One region of the Streptomyces sp. NPDC087300 genome, then DNA from elsewhere that is predicted to be linked to it. Evidence: riboswitches for the same ligand, from Rfam matches in the RefSeq annotation. Region 1 holds a riboswitch; each other region holds the start of a gene.
The links. Region 1 has a riboswitch for cyclic di-AMP ahead of ACIO9J_RS05855 (NlpC/P60 family protein). Riboswitches for the same ligand answer to the same signal wherever they lie in the genome.

Region 1 (4,168 bases):
GCAGCTGGCGGATCTCCTGGAGCTGCTTGCGTATGTCGCTGACGGTCGCGGCCTGGCGGTTGCCGGCGCGGTCGGCGAGCGAGGCGCGCTCCAGGAACTGGTCGGGGTCGGAGGAGAGGGCCAGCTGCATGGCCGGGTCGACGCCTCCGGCGCGGTACTGGGCGGCGGCGTACGAACCGAGCTCGTCGCGCGCGGAGTTGAGCTCGTCCGTCTTGCGGGCCGCCTCGTCGCGCAGCACTCCGAGGGACTTCTCGGCCTTGTCGGCCTTCTCCTTCGCGCCGTTGTACTTCTCGGTGGCGATCTCCGCCTCGCGGTAGAGCGAGTCGACCTTGGACTTCACCTCGGCCGGGCTGAGCCGGGGGTCCGCGTGTCCCACGCCGTCGAACGCGGTCGCCGACGCGGCTCCCGCGAGGGCGAGGGTGACGGCGGTGCGGGCCGTGTTGCCGCTGAGCGAGCGCTGTTTGGGCTTGCGGTGCGCTGACACGAAGAGGGGCTCCTTACGTGTCCGGCGGCGGCCCGCACAGGGGGAGCGGACCGCCGCCGGTTCCTCGGCGGTGGTGTCCGACTGCCGCCCCGGGTCCGGGCGGCGGTGGGGAGCCGGTCACCTGGTGGAGGACGCTAAACCTGACCGTCACGGCTTGGTGTCCGATTGCGCGGAAGTGGCAGTAGTGGACGGATCGGTGACGGAAGACGACCGTGTCGATCACTGTTGGAGGACCACTTCACACGGCTGTGCGACCGATCTGCGGCTTGTGCCCCGGGTGTCCGCGTGACGGTGGTAAGGGACCGCCCGCAGTGGCCGGAACGCGCCCGGTTAGGCTCCGGCTCATGGACGTACTCATCCATCTCTTCGTCGGCCTGCACATCATCGGCATCGCGTCGCTCCTGGGCGGCTTCCTGACCCAGATGAAGCAGATGGGCCAGGGCACCGCCCGGTTCAGCCCCGCGATGCTGCACGGCGCGCTGACCATGCTCGTCACCGGCGTCCTCCTGGTGGGCCTGAACCAGGCGGACGACAACCCGGTCAACAACCTCAAGATCGGCATCAAGATGGCCGTGCTGATCGTGATCCTCGCGCTGGTCTACGTGAAGCGGGACGAGGAGAAGATCGACAAGGGGATGTTCGGCGCGGTCGGTCTGCTGACCGTGGTGAACATCTTCATCGCGGTGCTCTGGACCTGAGTTCTCCCGACCTCTACGCGCGCGTGGCCCGCATCCCCGAGAGGATGCGGGCCACGCGCGCGTAGAGGGTGCTTTTCGCCGTCGGGCCGTGACCACCAGGCCGTGACCGCCGGGCCGTCAGGCCCTCACGCGGGGCGCACCACGCTGTGGATCGGCATGTAGTAGATCGACTCGACGCGGACGTTCGCGCCCGGCTTCGGGGCGTGGATCATCTTGCCGTTGCCGATGTAGATCCCTACGTGACTGATGTCGTCGTAGAAGAACACCAGGTCACCCGGTTTGGCGTCGGCCGTCTTCACCGTCGTGCCGACCTTCACCTGGTCCCACGTGGTGCGCGGCAGAGAGATCCCGGCGGCCTTCCACGCGTCCTGGGTGAGCCCGGAGCAGTCGTAGGAGTCGGGGCCCGTGGCGCCCCAGACGTACGGCTTGCCGATCTGCGCCTCGGCGAAGTCGATCACCTTCGCGGCCTTGGTGGCGTAACTGCCGTCGGTGCTTCCGGAGCCGGAGCCGGAGCCGGAGCCCGAACCGGAACCTGAGCCCGAACCGCTGCCCGAGCCCGCGCCGGAACCCTGGCCCTCGTCCTGCTCCTGCTTCTCCTTCTGCGCCGCTTCCTCCGCCTTGCGCTCGCGCTCCGCCTCCGCGGCCTGCTTGCGGGCCAGTTCGTCGGCCTTGCGCTTGGCCTCCCGCTCCTTCTTCCGCTCGATCGCGGCGAGCCTGGCCTTCTCCTCGGCGGTCAGCTCCGACAGGACCTTGCGGGCCTCACCCAGCTTCTGCTGGACGGTCCGCTTGCTCGTCCTGAGGTCGTCGCGCGAGTCGGTCAGCGTCCTGAGGCTCTTCGCCGCCTTCGTGCGCTGCTTCGTCGCCGAGACCTGCTCGGTCTGGTAGTCGTCGACCGCCTTCTTCTGGCGTTCGGTGAGCCGGTCCGACAGGTGGTTCTGGTCGAAGTAGCCCTGCGGGTCGTCGGCGAGCATCATCGTCGCCGTCCCGGAGATGGCCCCGGTGCGGTACTGCGCGGCGGCGAAGGAGCCGAGCTCCTGGCGGGCCTCGTTCAGCTTCTCGGTGCGCTTGGCCACGTCGTCCAGGAGGTGATCGACCTTCTTGCGCTGCTTGTCGGTCCTCTCCTTGGCCGAGTTGTACTTCTGGGTGGCCACGCCCGCCTGGTGGTAGAGGTCGTCGACCTTCTTCTGTACTTCTTCGAGGCTGGGCTTCGTCGGCGCGGAGGGGGCAGCCTGCGCGCTCTGCGAGAGGAGGGCCACCGAGGTGAGGGCGGCCGTGGTGATGCCGATGGCGGGGGCCGTGCGTTTGCCGGCCGTCCGGTTCCGCGGTTTGCGGTGCGACGCCAAGAGAGGCGACTCCTTCCGTAGACCGCCTACCGGGTTAGCTGTCGGGTTCGGGCGGGTGCTTCGGAAGGTTGCCCTACGGTCCCGTACTACGTACGGGACCGATTCACCCCAAGGTCTTGGTGGGTCCCCGGCTCCGAACACGTCGGACTCGGCGTAGGCCACCCGTTCCCGGCGGGGTTCGCCGGTGGCGGTACGAGCGGCCCGCGCAGCACGCTAGCCAACTCGTGTGGCCCGTGTGAAGGTTGATGTTCGATATGCCCGATACATTTTCGTGACTTTTCGAATCGCCCGATGAGGGTATGTCGCGCGGTGGCGGAATGTGATCGTCCACGGGCGGGCCGTGACCGGGAGGGACCGGTGGGCCGTCTTCGGAGGGCGTTCGCGAGCCGATGCCAGAGGTGGTCCCGCCGTCACCGAGGGGCGGGATCCCCGTCAGCAGGGGGCAGGAGGGCCTTCGGCCGGGGAAGGTGGCCGGAACCCGGGGCGGGTTGTCAGTGGGGCCGCCTAGACTCGGGAGGCGATGAGCAGCCTCTTTGATGACAGCTTCCTGGCGGACCTGCAGCCCTCCCGGGCCGCGGACGAAGAGCCCCCGCCGCCGCCCGAGGACAACACTCCGGAGCCCATTCCGGATGATCTGTTCGACGGGAAGTTCGACGCGCCCCTGAGCAGGGACGCGCACTATCGCGGCGGTGCCCCGCGCCCGGTCATCGACCCGGCGGCGCTTCTCGACGGGCTCAACGAGAACCAGCGCGCGGCCGTCGTGCACGCGGACTCCCCGCTGCTCATCGTGGCCGGCGCCGGTTCCGGCAAGACCCGCGTGCTGACCCACCGCATCGCGTACCTCCTCGCCGAGCGCGGTGTGCACCCCGGCCAGATCCTCGCGATCACCTTCACGAACAAGGCCGCGGGCGAGATGAAGGAGCGCGTCGAGCAGCTCGTCGGCCCGCGGGCGAACGCGATGTGGGTGTCGACCTTCCACAGCGCCTGCGTCCGCATCCTGCGCCGCGAGTACAAGAAGCTGGGCTTCACGTCCTCCTTCTCGATCTACGACGCCGCGGACTCCAAGCGCCTGATGGCCCTGGTCTGCCGCGATCTGGACCTCGACCCGAAGAAGTTCCCGCCGAAGTCCTTCAGCGCCAAGATCTCCAACCTGAAGAACGAGCTGATCGACGAGGAAGACTTCGCGGGCCAGGCCGCCGACGGCTTCGAGAAGACCCTCGCCCAGGCCTACGCGATGTACCAGTCGCGCCTCCGCGAGGCGAACGCGATGGACTTCGACGACCTGATCATGACGACGGTCCACCTCCTGCGCGCCTTCCCCGACGTCGCCGAGCACTACAGGCGCCGCTTCCGGCACGTCATGGTCGACGAGTACCAGGACACCAACCACGCGCAGTACGCCCTGGTGCGCGAGCTGGTCGGCCCCTCCGGAGGCGAGGGCGACGACCCCGGCGAGCTCTGCGTGGTGGGTGACGCGGACCAGTCGATCTACGCCTTCCGCGGCGCCACCATCCGCAACATCCTCCAGTTCGAGGAGGACTACACGGACGCGACGACGATCCTCCTGGAGCAGAACTACCGCTCCACGCAGACGATCCTGACGGCGGCGAACGCGGTCATCGAGCGGAACGAGAGCCGTCGCC
Region 2 (4,168 bases), on a different contig from region 1:
CGAAGAGCAAGACGGGGATCCCGGGCGAGCGCGGTGCCAATCTCATGACGCACCTGCTCAACATCGACCCGCCGGACCACACCCGGCTTCGGCGCCTCGTGTCGAAGGCGTTCACGCCGCGCCGCGTCGCCGAGTTCGAGCCGCGCGTGCGGGAGCTGACGGACCAGCTCATCGACCGGTTCGTGGAAGGGGGGAGCGCCGACCTCATCCACGAGTTCGCCTTCCCGCTCCCCATCTACGCCATCTGCGACCTCCTCGGCGTCCCGCGCGAGGACCAGGACGACTTCCGCGACTGGGCGGGCATGATGATCCGGCACGGGGGCGGGCCGCGGGGCGGGGTCGCCCGGTCGGTGAAGAAGATGCGCGGCTATCTCGCCGAGCTGATCCACCGCAAGCGCCTCGACCCGGGCGACGACCTCATCTCCGGCCTGATCCGCGCCTCCGACCACGGCGAGCACCTCACCGAGAACGAGGCCGCGGCGATGGCCTTCATCCTGCTCTTCGCCGGCTTCGAGACGACCGTCAACCTCATCGGCAACGGGATGTACGCGCTGCTCACCCACCCCGAGCAGCGCGCGCGGCTGCAACGTGCCCTGGAAGAGGGGGACACGGCGCTCCTGGAGACGGGCGTGGAGGAATTGCTCCGCTTCGACGGTCCTGTCGAGCTCGCCACCTGGCGGTTCGCGACGGAGGCGCTCAGCGTCGGCGGGCAGGACATCGCCGCGGGCGACCCCGTTCTCGTGGTGCTCGCCGCCGCCGACCGCGACCCCGAGCGGTTCGCCGAGCCCGACACCCTCGACCTGTCCCGGCGCGACAACCAGCACCTCGGATACGGGCACGGAATCCACTACTGCCTCGGTGCCCCGCTCGCCCGTCTGGAGGGCCAGACCGCCCTCGCGACACTCCTGCGGCGACTTCCCGATCTGCAACTCGCGGCGGATCCTGCCGATTTGCGGTGGCGTGGCGGGCTGATCATGCGGGGACTTCGCACGTTGCCCGTGGAGTTCACATCCGCACAGAAAACGGCGGGCAACTGACGGACCGTCAAGACTGTGACTTTCACGTGATCTCCGCTGCATCGACTTGTGACAAGCGTTCGAGTGCGACTACGTTCACGTCGACTCGGGCACCCGGTGCCCCAGTCGCCGCACCAGTCCCCAAGCTCTCGGCTCCGCTCGAGCAGGGGAGACCCCACCCGTGAAAGGCAACCGCATGCTCTCCGGCAATGGTCGTCACCGACGCCCCCGCCAAGCCCCGGCCCTCATCGTCGCGGCAGGAGTCACCGGATCCGCCATCGCCATCCCACTCCTCGGCGCGACCAGCGCGAGCGCCGCCGACACGGCGACGTGGGACAAGCTCGCCGAGTGCGAGAGCGGCGGCGCCTGGAGCGCCAACCCGGGCAACGGGTACTACGGCGGGATCCAGTTCTCCCAGGACATGTGGGAGGGCTACGGCGGCCTCGACTACGCGCCGAGCGCCGACCAGGCGTCCAAGTCGCAGCAGATCGCCGTCGCCGAGAAGGTCCTGGAGGACAAGGGCCCCGGCGCCTGGCCGAGCTGTGCCCCGATCGCGGGTCTCACCGACGACGACGCCGCGGCCGACGTGGACCCGGGTGACCCGATGACGCCCCCCTCGGACCCGGCAGGGTCCGAAGGCAAGGACAAGTCCGAAGGCAAGGACAAGTCCGACGGCAAGGACAAGCCCTCGGAGAAGCCTTCGGGCAAGCCCTCCGACTCCGCGGACCCGGCGGACGGTACCGACGGTAAGTCCGGCTCCGACGACGCGTCCGACGACGCCTCCGGAGACAAGGATCACGACAAGTCGGGCAAGGACGGCAAGGGCGGCAACAGCGACAAGGACGGCAAGGGCAGCGGCGGGGACGGCGAGAGAGGCAAGGGGGCCGACGGCAAGGACGGTGCGGAGGACTCCGGCAAGTCCGGAGGCGAGGACTCCACTTCGCCCGGATCCGAGGACTCCACCGCCCCCTCCGACGACTCCGCCCCCGGCCGCCACCGCGGCGACCGCGCCGACGAGCAGCCCTCCGGAGGCGACGGCGAGGACCGCACAGGACGGCACGCCTCGCGCGGCGGCGACCGCTCGGGCAAGACCGCCGACGGGACGTACACGGTCCGCTCCGGCGACAGCCTCTCGGTGATCGCGGACGACCTCGGCGTCGACGGCGGCTGGCCCTCGCTCTACGCCGGGAACAAGAAGACCGTCGGCGGCGACCCGGACCTCATTCTCCCCGGTCAGAGCCTCGATTTGGGCGAAAAGTAAGGGAAGTTGACGAAGAGTCGGGCGGGGCCTTCGCGTCGAATGTCCGATTTGGCGCGAGTGAGAGATGGGTCTCAGAAGCCCTGATCGTCTTTGAAATTCCGGCGATCGCGTGTCTACGGTCGTCACCGCTCGCCACTGGTGGGCCCCGCCGGTCGGTACGCCGAATCCTGCCAACGGCCGGACGGGAACAGTCGTCGCTTCGAGCGCCGTAGGCAGGAGCGGGGGACCCAAGGTAAGTGCCGGGCCCGCCCGTTGAGCGGCCACCAGCCGAGAGGCTGGGAGGCCGGGAGACGGACGGAATCGGCTAGGGGTTAAGTCGCACTCAAGAAGTGCGACCGGGCAACCACATCGGCCCGCACCCGACAGCTCACCTCGCAGGCGTCGGTGAGGGGATCAACTCATGCTGTTTTCCAGCAAGGGCAAGCACCGCCGTCCGTCCAAGGCCACCCGTGTCGTCACGCTCGCCGGTGTCACCGGTGCCGCCGTGGCCGCCCCGCTGATGGCCGCGGGCTCCGCCTCTGCCGCCACCGGCGCCGAGTGGGACGCCGTCGCCCAGTGCGAGTCCGGCGGCAACTGGTCGATCAACACCGGCAACGGCTACCAGGGTGGCGTGCAGTTCTCGCCGTCCACCTGGGCCGCGTACGGCGGTACCAAGTACGCGCCGACCGCCGACAAGGCCTCCAAGGCCCAGCAGATCGAGATCGCCGAGAAGGTCCTCGCGGGCCAGGGCAAGGGTGCCTGGCCGAGCTGTGGCGTCGGTCTCTCGGGCGCCGCCTACAACGGTGGCGGCGGCCAGCAGGAGCAGGCCCCGCAGCAGCAGGCCAAGCCGCAGCCGCAGAAGACGCAGCAGCAGGCCGCCCCGCAGCAGCAGGCCACGCCGAAGCCGCAGCCCACGCCGCAGACCGAGACCAAGAAGAAGACCGTCGAGACCCCGACCGGCAAGACGGTCAAGAAGGGCGACGGCGAGTACAAGGTCGAGTCCGGCGACACCCTCTCCAAGATCGCCGAGTCGCACAAGGTCAAGGGCGGCTGGCAGAAGGTCTACAAGCTCAACGGCGACATCATCGACGACGCCGACTTCATCTACCCGGGCCAGCAGCTCCACCTGAAGTAGCGGCCCCACCCGGCCGTGCCTCGGCGGACGCACGGCCACCCCCCCGTCCCCACGGGCTCCCCGCCCCGGTGCGCGTATCCCCCGTACGCACCGGGGCGGGGCCATGTCCGGGTCCGGCCGCGCGGCCCGGCCCGGTTCCGTGTTCGCCCCTAGCGAGCTACCGGCCAGTAGAAACACGGGCTTCCGTCCCGTTTCCCGGGTATTTGGGCCCTGGCCCGTCCCACGGGACGGGCGGTCGGCTGGCCGAAGCCCTGGAGCCCGTTAGGCTCGTGAGACGCAGGGCTGAAGCGGCCCCGCGTAAATGCGTCATATCCCAGAAGGAGATGCTCGTGCCGTCCATCGACGTCGTCGTAGCCCGGGAAATCCTGGACTCCCGAGGCAACCCCACGGTCGAGGTCGAGGTCGGCCTCGACGACGGCAGCACGGGTCGTGCCGCCGTTCCGTCCGGTGCCTCCACCGGTGCTTTCGAGGCCATCGAACTCCGTGACGGTGACCCCAACCGTTACCAGGGCAAGGGCGTCGAGAAGGCCGTCCTCGCCGTCATCGAGCAGATCGGCCCGGAGCTCGTCGGCTACGACGCCACCGAGCAGCGCCTGATCGACCAGGCGATGTTCGACCTGGACGCCACCGACAACAAGGGCTCGCTCGGCGCCAACGCCATCCTCGGCGTCTCGCTCGCCGTCGCGCACGCCGCCTCCGAGGCCAGCGACCTGCCGCTGTTCCGCTACCTCGGCGGCCCGAACGCGCACCTGCTGCCCGTCCCGATGATGAACATCC
Region 3 (4,168 bases), on a different contig from region 1:
ACAGATCGACACGGGCTCGCCGTCACGCACGGCCATCGCCCACTCCCCCGCCGACCCGCCGATCAGCTCCGCCCATTCGCCGTGCTGCCAGTTGTCCGGACGGCTCAACTCCCTTGCCGCACAACGCCCTTCGGCGTCCGAGACGAGCAGCGGCAGCTTCGCGGGCGGGCGCGCCGCCGGGCGGCCGGGAAAGGTGAAGCACGGGCCGCCCTGGATTCCGGCCGGTTCGCCCGGCGCCTCCAAGGCCGCCGCGATACGGGTGAGTGCGACGGGTGTCTCGCCCGGCGCGTACGGCTGTGCCGCGTCGTCGACCGCTCCCGGATCGTCGACGCCCGGCCCCAGCGCCAGCAGCCGCGCCCCCGGCGACCAGCACCACACGGCACGCACCGACGGGTCCGCCACCCTCGCGCGCTCGCCGACCCGCCCCGGGGCGAGGCAGTGGATGACGTCGACCTCCAGCGCGAGCAGGTCCCGCTCTCCCCATGTCACACCCCACCACCTCCACACCGCACGGTGCGTCGAGGCTACGCGGGGTCGGGCCCCTGCCCCCGCCCATCGCGGAACCCCCTCCCCACCTGAACGTACGTCCTGTACATTTTTTACAGAGTCCCGCGAAGAGAACAGAGCCCCGCGAAAAGAGGCGTGCCATGAACCGTCCGTCCGCCCGCCATGTCCTTCCCGAGTTCACCGAGCGCACGAGTGCGGGGACGCGGACCCTGGACCCGTACTCCAAGCTCCTCGAAGAGCGGATCGTCTTCCTCGGCACCCCCATCGACGAGACGTCGGCCAACGACGTGATGGCGCAGTTCATGCACCTCGAATACCAGGCGCCGGAGCGCGACATCTCGCTCTACATCAATTCCCCCGGCGGCTCGTTCAGCGCGATGACCGCCCTGTACGACACGATCCAGTTCGTCAGCTGCGACGTGGAGACGACCTGCCTGGGGCAGGCGTCGGCGTCCGCCGCCGTGCTGCTCGCCGCGGGCACGCCGGGCAAGCGGTTCGCGCTGCCCGGGGCGCGCGTGCTCATCCGACAGCCGGCCATCGCCGAGCCGATCCACGGACAGACGAGCGACCTCACCATCCAGGCCGACGAGATCGTGCGCACCCGGCGGCTCCTGGAGGAACTCCTCGTGCGGCACACCGGACAGAGCCCCGAGCGGATTAGCGCCGACATCGAACGGGACACGATCCTCGACGCCCCCGCCGCCGTCGAGTACGGCCTGGTGGACCGGATCATCCCGAGCCGCAAGAGCACGCTCGCCGCGCGCGACGGGCGGTGAGCGGCATGCTGCCCGAGCTGCCGCCCCTGCCCGCACTGACGCGCGCCGAGGCCGAGTTGGTCGACCGCTACCTCGAAGTCGTCGATCTGGTCGGCCGGATCAACCCGGCCAGGGGCGAACTCACCTACGGCGGGCTGCGTGCGGCCCAGGCCCTGGTGAGCAGCGCGACGGCACTGCGGGACGCGCTGGCCCTGATGCACCGCCGCGGCGAGAGCGAGCTGCACGCGCCGACGCTGACCCGGGCGCTGCGCGTGCTCGACGGCGAGCGAAGGGCAGGCCGCGTCACCGTGCCACCTCCAGCACGGAGTTGATCAAGCCCCTCGGCCAGCCCTCCGTGGCGGTCCGCCCGTTGACCGCCACGAGAGGCCCGGAACCCGCCGCGCCGCACTCGCCGGAACGTCCGGAGGCGTGTTGAAACGGACCAGACGAGCTACCCCGAACGGCGTAGCGGAGGGTCCGCCAAGGCGTGGTCGAGAGTTGCGCCAGAGGTGTACGAGGAGTGCGGAATGAACCATTCCGGTGCTGGTCGAGCCGTCGTCGGCCGCCGGGACGGCTGCCCCTTTCGGGCGGTGTCCACCTGAACGGGTCAGTCGTGAGGAGCCTCACAAAACGCCGTTTCGGCTCGGTTTTTTCGCCCTTGTCGGGTCAAGATCCTCTCCGACGACAAGCCCCCGCCACAGCGGCGGGGCGGTCCGGGCGGACGCCGAGTCCTGCCGCCACCCGGATGACCGGTCGACATCGGTGCAACGGCAGGAGTGGAGGACCCAAGCACGGCGGGCCCGTCCGGAAGGTCCGGACGACGCGCCCTTGGGGTGAAGCCGCAGAGCACGACGCGGCCGGGCATCTTCGCCTGCCCGAACCCGACAGGTCATCTTTCACAGGCGGCTGACGAAGGGTTGCGCATGACTGCGCTGAATCATGTTCCGTCGCTGCTCAGCAGGACGGGGGCCGCTTCGGCCCTCACGCTCGCCGTCGTAGGCGGCACCGTGGTGGCCCCCGGGCTCACCGGGGAAGCGCAAGCGGCCACGCACGGGACGAAGGCGCTCAAGATCGCGGCTTCCAAGAAGGGCTCCCCCTACCGCTACGGCGCGGCGGGACCCACCCGGTTCGACTGCTCGGGCCTGACGCTCTACTCGTTCAAGAAGACGGGCAAGAAACTGCCGCGCACCGCCGCCGCGCAGTACAACAAGACCAAGCACATCTCCAAGTCCCAGCGGACCCGCGGCGACCTGGTGTTCTTCCACTCCGGCAGGAGCGTCTACCACGTCGGGATCTACGCGGGTAACGGCCGCATCTGGCACGCGCCCAAGCGGAACACCGTGGTGCGCCTGGAGAAGATCTGGTCCAAGAGCGTCTGGTACGGCAGGGTCCGCTGACCCTCGCCGCGACCGTCCTGACCCCCGAGTACTCCGGAGTGCTCGGGGGTCAGGCCAGGACGGGCTCCGCCAGGAGCACCAGACCCAGCACACCGAGCGCGACACCGGTCACCGCCTCGATCGCACGGGCCGTGCGCGGCCTGCGCAGCCACCTGCCGAGCCGGTCGACGAGCAGCGCCACCACCGGGAACCACACCAGGGCGAGCGCCACCACGATGGACGCGAGCAGCAGGGTCCTCGGCATCGCGGGACTGCCCGCGGGCACGAACTGGGGCAGCACGCTCAGGAACGTGATCGACGCTTTGGGGTTGAGGGCGTTGGTCAGGAAGCCCTCCCGCAGACCACCGGCCCGCGCCGTGAGCACGTCCTGCGTCAGCTCGCGCGCTCGCGCCGCTGAACGCAGCGCCCGACAGGCGAGGTACAGCACATAGGCGGCGCCGATCAGTTGGAGCGCCCTAAAGAGCGCGGGGACCGCGGCGAGCACCGCGGCGACGCCCGCGACCGCCAGTGCCGTGTGCACCAGTAGTCCGGCCGCGACCCCGATCGCACTGGCCACGCCCGCCCGCCGGGAGGCGAGGGAGTTGCGTACGACGACGGTGAAGTCGGCGCCGGGCATGGCGACCATGCCCGCGGCGAACAGGGTGAAGGCGACCAGTTGTGCGTCCATGCCGCCAAGACTGCCGGTTCCGAGCCTTCAACGGGTATGTGCAATATCCTGACGGGGACTTAAGCAGCCGTTTAGTCTCCGGGCTCCGGGTGGCCTGCCGCCCGCTGCCGTACGCGCGTCCTTCGCGCCGCAGGGAGCTGCCATGTACGACCCCACGCGGCTCGCCGCGCTCGTCGCGGTCTCCGAGGCCGGTTCGATCACCCGGGCCGCCGAACGGCTCGGGTACACCGTGCCCGCCCTCTCCCAGCAATTGGCCAAGCTGGAGCGGGAGGCCGGGACGGGGCTGCTCGTGCGCCATCACCGCGGGGCGCGGCTGACCGGCGCGGGCGAGCTCCTGGTGGCCAGGGCCCGCCGGGTGCTCGACGAGATGGAGCGCGCCCGGCACGAACTGGCGCAGCTCGCGGGCCTCTCCGGCGGCAGGCTCCGCGTCGGCACCTTCACGACCGCCGGCATCCATCTGCTGCCGCCCGTCCTGACCGCGTTCCGCAGGGCCCACCCGGACGTGGAGCTGACCGTCGCGGACCACGAGCCGCCGCACGGTGTCGCGGCGGTCGCCGCGGGCGAGGTCGACCTGGCCCTCACCCACGCCTACGAACCCGCGGAGACGGCGCCGCTGCCCGCCGCCGTCTCGGCCGAGCGGATCCTCGTCGAGGAGCTGGTCCTGGTGACGCAGCCGGGGCACGCGCTGGCGAGCCAGACGGCACGGCTGCCGCTGAGCGCGCTCGCCGGGCAGCCGCTGATCAGCATGGCGCCGACGCATCCGCCGCGGCAGGCCGTCGAGCGGGCGCTCGCGCGGGCCGGTGCGACGCCCTCGGTGGTGGTCGAGACGCCGGGCTACGCCC
Region 4 (4,168 bases), on a different contig from region 1:
CGCCGTGCTCTTCGCGGGGCTCTCGGTGGTCCAGGTGCTCAGGCTGCCCGCGCGCCGGCGCACCGAGGCGGCGGCGCAGGAGGGCGGCCAGTGGCGGGTGGTCCTCGGCAACCGGACCTTCTGGCTGTTCTCGCTGGCGATGACCGGGTCGTACGTCCTGTCCTTCCAGGTCTACCTGGCGCTGCCGCTGTCCGTGGAGCGGCTGCTCGGCGAGGGCACCGCGGCGACGGTCGCGACCAGCTCGCTCTTCGTGGTGTCCGGTCTCGTCGCGCTGCTCGGGCAGCTGCGGATCACCGACTGGTGCCGGCGCACCTGGACCCGCGAGCAGTGCCTGGTCGCCGGGCTCGGCCTGATGGGCGCCGCCTTCCTGCCGCCCGCGCTCGGCGGCTCCCGGTACGTCGGGGTGGCGGGCCTGCTGCTGTGCGCGGCGGCGCTCGCCGCGGCGACGGCCGTGCTCTACCCCTTCGAGATGGACACCGTCGTCTCGCTGGCGGGGGACCGCTGGGTGGCCACGCACTACGGCCTCTACAACACCGTCTGCGGCATCGGCATCACCGTGGGGAACCTCGGCATGGGCGTGCTGCTCGACGCCAGCCGTGACCTGCCCGCGCTGCCCTGGACGGTCCTCGCCGCGCTCGGCGGCTGCTGCGCGCTGGCGCTGCGCGGCCTCGCCAGGTCGGGACGGCTCGCGCCGGTGCCCGCGGTGACCGCCTCCTAGGGCCGTCGCGCCCGGGGGGCCTTAACCCGGTCGGCCCACACCAGGTCGCACCCTCACCGCGCTGCGGGAAGCCTGAATGCAGCGCGGTGAGGTCTTGGGCGCGGAGTCGGCGGGAGAGCGAGCGGTGGGGCAGCGAGGAGGACGCGACGGTGACCCAGCGCGTGCCCGTGACGCACGGGGCGAGCGGGGCGGACGGGCCGACGACAGCGGCACCGCCGCGCACGAGGGGACCTTCGTCAGGGCGCTGCCCGTCCTGCTCCTGGTCGTCGGAGTCGTGTACGACGCGACGACACCGCCCGAATTCACCGCGGCGCCCCTGTTCACCGCGGCCCCGCTGATCGCCGCCCCCTTCTACTCGCTGCTCAACACCGTGCTGACCGGCGCGGCGGCATCGGTCGCCGTCCTGCTGCTGCACTACGGCAACTCGTTCGACAGCAACGTCGAGACCGTCACCGAGCTGATCACCGTGATGACCGTGGCGGCCCTCGCCGTCGTCATCAACCGCGTGGTGCGCCGCGGCAACGCCAGGCTCGCCACCGCGCGCTCCATCGCGGAGGCCACCCAGCGCGCCGTGCTGCCCGAACCCGATCCGCGCATCGGGGGCCTGGACATCGCGGCGCGGTACGAGGCGGCGCAGGCCGACGCGTTCATCGGCGGGGACCTCTACGCGGTGCAGGACACCCCGCACGGCGTACGGCTCATCGTCGGCGACGTGCGGGGCAAGGGCATGGGCGCGGTCGCCGCCGTCGCCGTGGTCATCGGCGCCTTCCGGGAGGCCGCCGAGCAGGAGGCCACGCTGGAGGCGGTGGCGCAGCGCCTGGAGCGGGCGCTCGCGCGCGAGGGCACCCGGCGCGACGGGCTCGACGCGTTCGAGGGGTTCACCACCGCGGTCCTCGGCGAGATCCGGCACAGCGAGAGCGTCGTACGGCTCATCAACCGCGGGCACCCGCCACCGCTGCTGCTGCGCGGGGACGGGCGGCTCTGCGTGCTCTCGGCGAGCGAGCCCGCGCTGCCGCTCGGCATGGGCGACCTGGGGACCTGGCCGGACCGCGCGGACGAGTCGGAGTTCCCGCCCGGCGCGACGCTGCTCTTCTACACGGACGGCCTGTCGGAGGCGCGCGACGCCTCGGGCGTCTTCTACGACCCGGCGGCCCGGCTGGGCGGCCGGATCTTCCCCGGTACCGACGGCCCGCACGTGCTGCTCGGCACGCTCGTGCAGGAGGTGCGGCGGCACACCGGGGGCGGGGCGACGGACGACATGGCGCTGCTCGCGGTGCGGCGGCCGATCGCGCGGGAGCGGGATGTCACCGACGGTGAGTGAGGAACACCCCTCCGCATAACAACTGACGTACTGTCAAGGGAATGTGAAGCTCCGGTGTGCGGCGCACCGGGGTCAACTCGCCCCGTTCCTCACCCCCGTGTCCCGTTAAGTACAGGCCAAGGGCGTTAACGATCAGTCGGAACGGCTTGGAATCCGCCCCCGCTGTCTATTAACGTTCGATAACGCAGCGCGGTCGTCCCAGCCGTCACTAGAGGCGGCTCCGTGCGCACGCGCCTAATCCCGCAAGGGAGCCGGGGAACCACCAACTTGGGGTGAATCGGGCCTCCGTGCATCCGTGCCGGTCGTCCGTAGGAGACCTTCCTGCTCCGAACCCGTCAGCTAACCCGGTAGGCGAGAAGGAAGGAAAGGAGTGCGCCCCAGTGGCGTCCAACCGGCCTGCCCCCCAAGCCCCGTATGTGCCGAATGACGACGACTTCGGTGGATACGACCAGGAGTCCTGGGAGGAATGGAATCCCACCGAGGAGTCCGTCCGTCCCGTCCGCGGCAGGCACCGTGTGCACAAGAAGAGCGGCGGCGGACTCGCCCGCAGCTCCACCGTTCTCGGCGTCGGCGTCATCGCCGCGGTCGGCGCGGGCGGCATCGCCACCGCGCAGGGCGGCAAGCCGCCGGTCTCCATATCCATACCCGACCTGCCGGGCGTCGGGGCCGTCGCCGACTCGCTGCCGGACGCCAAGTCCCTGCCGGGCGTCGGCTCGTTGATGTCCGACGACGCGGACTCCGCCGACACCGTCACCCACGCGGCCGCGCCGCTCACCGCCGCCGGTGTCAGCACCGACGACGCCGAGCAGGGCACCACCGACGCGGGCGAGGCACTGCGCTCGCGCATCATGCGGCAGGCCGAGAACCAGCAGGACCAGGCCGACGAGGCGGTGCGGACCGCTGCCGAGCAGGCCGCCGTCAAGAAGGCCGCGGACGAGGCCGCCGCGCAGCAGAAGGCGGCCGAGGAGAAGGCGGAGGCCAAGGCCGCCGCCAAGAAGAAGAAGGAGGAGGAGGCCCGCAAGGCCAAGGCGGAGGCCGAGCGCCTCGCGAAGCTCGCCAAGAGCTACGTCATCCCCACCTCCTCGTACACGCTGACCTCGCACTTCGGCGACTCCGGCTCGATGTGGTCCTCCGGCCACCACACCGGCCTCGACTTCGCCGCCCCGACCGGCACGCCGCTCAAGGCCGTGCACACCGGCACCGTGAAGGAAGCCGGCTGGGCGGGGTCGTACGGCTACCGCACCGTCCTGGAGCTCGAGGACGGCACGGAGATCTGGTACTGCCACCAGTCCTCGCTCAACGTCAGCGCGGGCCAGAAGGTCAGCACCGGCGACGTCATCGGCCGCGTCGGCGCGACCGGCAACGTGACGGGCCCGCACCTCCACCTGGAGGTCCACACGCCCGACGGCACCGGCATCGACCCGCTCGGCTGGCTCCAGGGCAAGGGCCTCAACCCCTGACGGAACCCGTGGGCGCGGAGCCCGCGAAGAGCCCGCCGGCTCCGCAGACCCCGAAGACCCCGGCGGTCCTGGCGACAACCCCCCGACGTCAGGGCTGCCGGTTCGGTGAGGCATGCATGGAATTCCGCTTCCGGCGGGCGCGTTGAGCAGCACATGACTTCTCTTCGCACCCTTGGCTCATCCGACCTCGAGGTCTTCCCCCTCGCCCTCGGCGGCAACGTCTTCGGCTGGACCGCCGACCGTGCCGCGTCCTTCGCCGTGCTCGACGCCTACACCGCGGCGGGCGGCAACTTCATCGACACCGCCGACGCCTACTCGGTCTGGGTGGAGGGCAACAAGGGCGGCGAGTCCGAGACCGTCATCGGCGAGTGGCTCGCCGAGCGCGGCAACCGCTCCGACGTCGTCATCGCCACGAAGGTCGGCGCCCTGCCCGAGTACAAGGGCCTCTCCGCGAGCACCATCAAGGGCGCGGCCGACGCCTCCCTGAAGCGCCTCGGCACCGACTACATCGACCTCTACTACACGCACTACGACGACCCCTCGGTCCCCGTGGAAGAGATCATCGGCACCCTCGACGAGCTGGTGCGGGCGGGCAAGGTGCGGGCCGTCGCCGCCTCCAACATCACGCCCGAGCGGCTCCAGGAGTCCCTCGACTTCTCCGACCGCGAG

Region 2: another riboswitch for cyclic di-AMP. It lies ahead of ACIO9J_RS30290 (transglycosylase family protein); the one in region 1 lies ahead of ACIO9J_RS05855 (NlpC/P60 family protein).
Region 3: another riboswitch for cyclic di-AMP. It lies ahead of ACIO9J_RS01300 (C40 family peptidase); the one in region 1 lies ahead of ACIO9J_RS05855 (NlpC/P60 family protein).
Region 4: another riboswitch for cyclic di-AMP. It lies ahead of ACIO9J_RS28270 (M23 family metallopeptidase); the one in region 1 lies ahead of ACIO9J_RS05855 (NlpC/P60 family protein).

The regions. Positions count from the first base shown of each region.
Region 1 is NZ_JBIUYI010000002.1:54,330-58,497, forward strand. It holds gene ACIO9J_RS05845 (NlpC/P60 family protein) at 1-484, opposite strand, end outside; gene ACIO9J_RS05850 (hypothetical protein) at 829-1,182, shown strand; gene ACIO9J_RS05855 (NlpC/P60 family protein) at 1,308-2,525, opposite strand; cyclic di-AMP (ydaO/yuaA leader) riboswitch at 2,533-2,689, opposite strand; gene ACIO9J_RS05860 (ATP-dependent DNA helicase) at 3,046-4,168, shown strand, end outside.
Region 2 is NZ_JBIUYI010000007.1:444,437-448,604, forward strand. It holds gene ACIO9J_RS30280 (cytochrome P450) at 1-1,037, shown strand, start outside; gene ACIO9J_RS30285 (transglycosylase family protein) at 1,213-2,277, shown strand; cyclic di-AMP (ydaO/yuaA leader) riboswitch at 2,472-2,673, shown strand; gene ACIO9J_RS30290 (transglycosylase family protein) at 2,678-3,391, shown strand; gene eno (phosphopyruvate hydratase) at 3,715-4,168, shown strand, end outside.
Region 3 is NZ_JBIUYI010000001.1:313,926-318,093, forward strand. It holds gene ACIO9J_RS01285 (GNAT family N-acetyltransferase) at 1-489, opposite strand, end outside; gene ACIO9J_RS01290 (ATP-dependent Clp protease proteolytic subunit) at 648-1,283, shown strand; gene ACIO9J_RS01295 (hypothetical protein) at 1,289-1,594, shown strand; cyclic di-AMP (ydaO/yuaA leader) riboswitch at 2,004-2,182, shown strand; gene ACIO9J_RS01300 (C40 family peptidase) at 2,186-2,659, shown strand; gene ACIO9J_RS01305 (LysE family translocator) at 2,709-3,326, opposite strand; gene ACIO9J_RS01310 (LysR family transcriptional regulator) at 3,469-4,168, shown strand, end outside.
Region 4 is NZ_JBIUYI010000006.1:702,816-706,983, forward strand. It holds gene ACIO9J_RS28260 (MFS transporter) at 1-718, shown strand, start outside; gene ACIO9J_RS28265 (PP2C family protein-serine/threonine phosphatase) at 795-2,039, shown strand; cyclic di-AMP (ydaO/yuaA leader) riboswitch at 2,261-2,408, shown strand; gene ACIO9J_RS28270 (M23 family metallopeptidase) at 2,420-3,499, shown strand; gene ACIO9J_RS28275 (aldo/keto reductase) at 3,653-4,168, shown strand, end outside.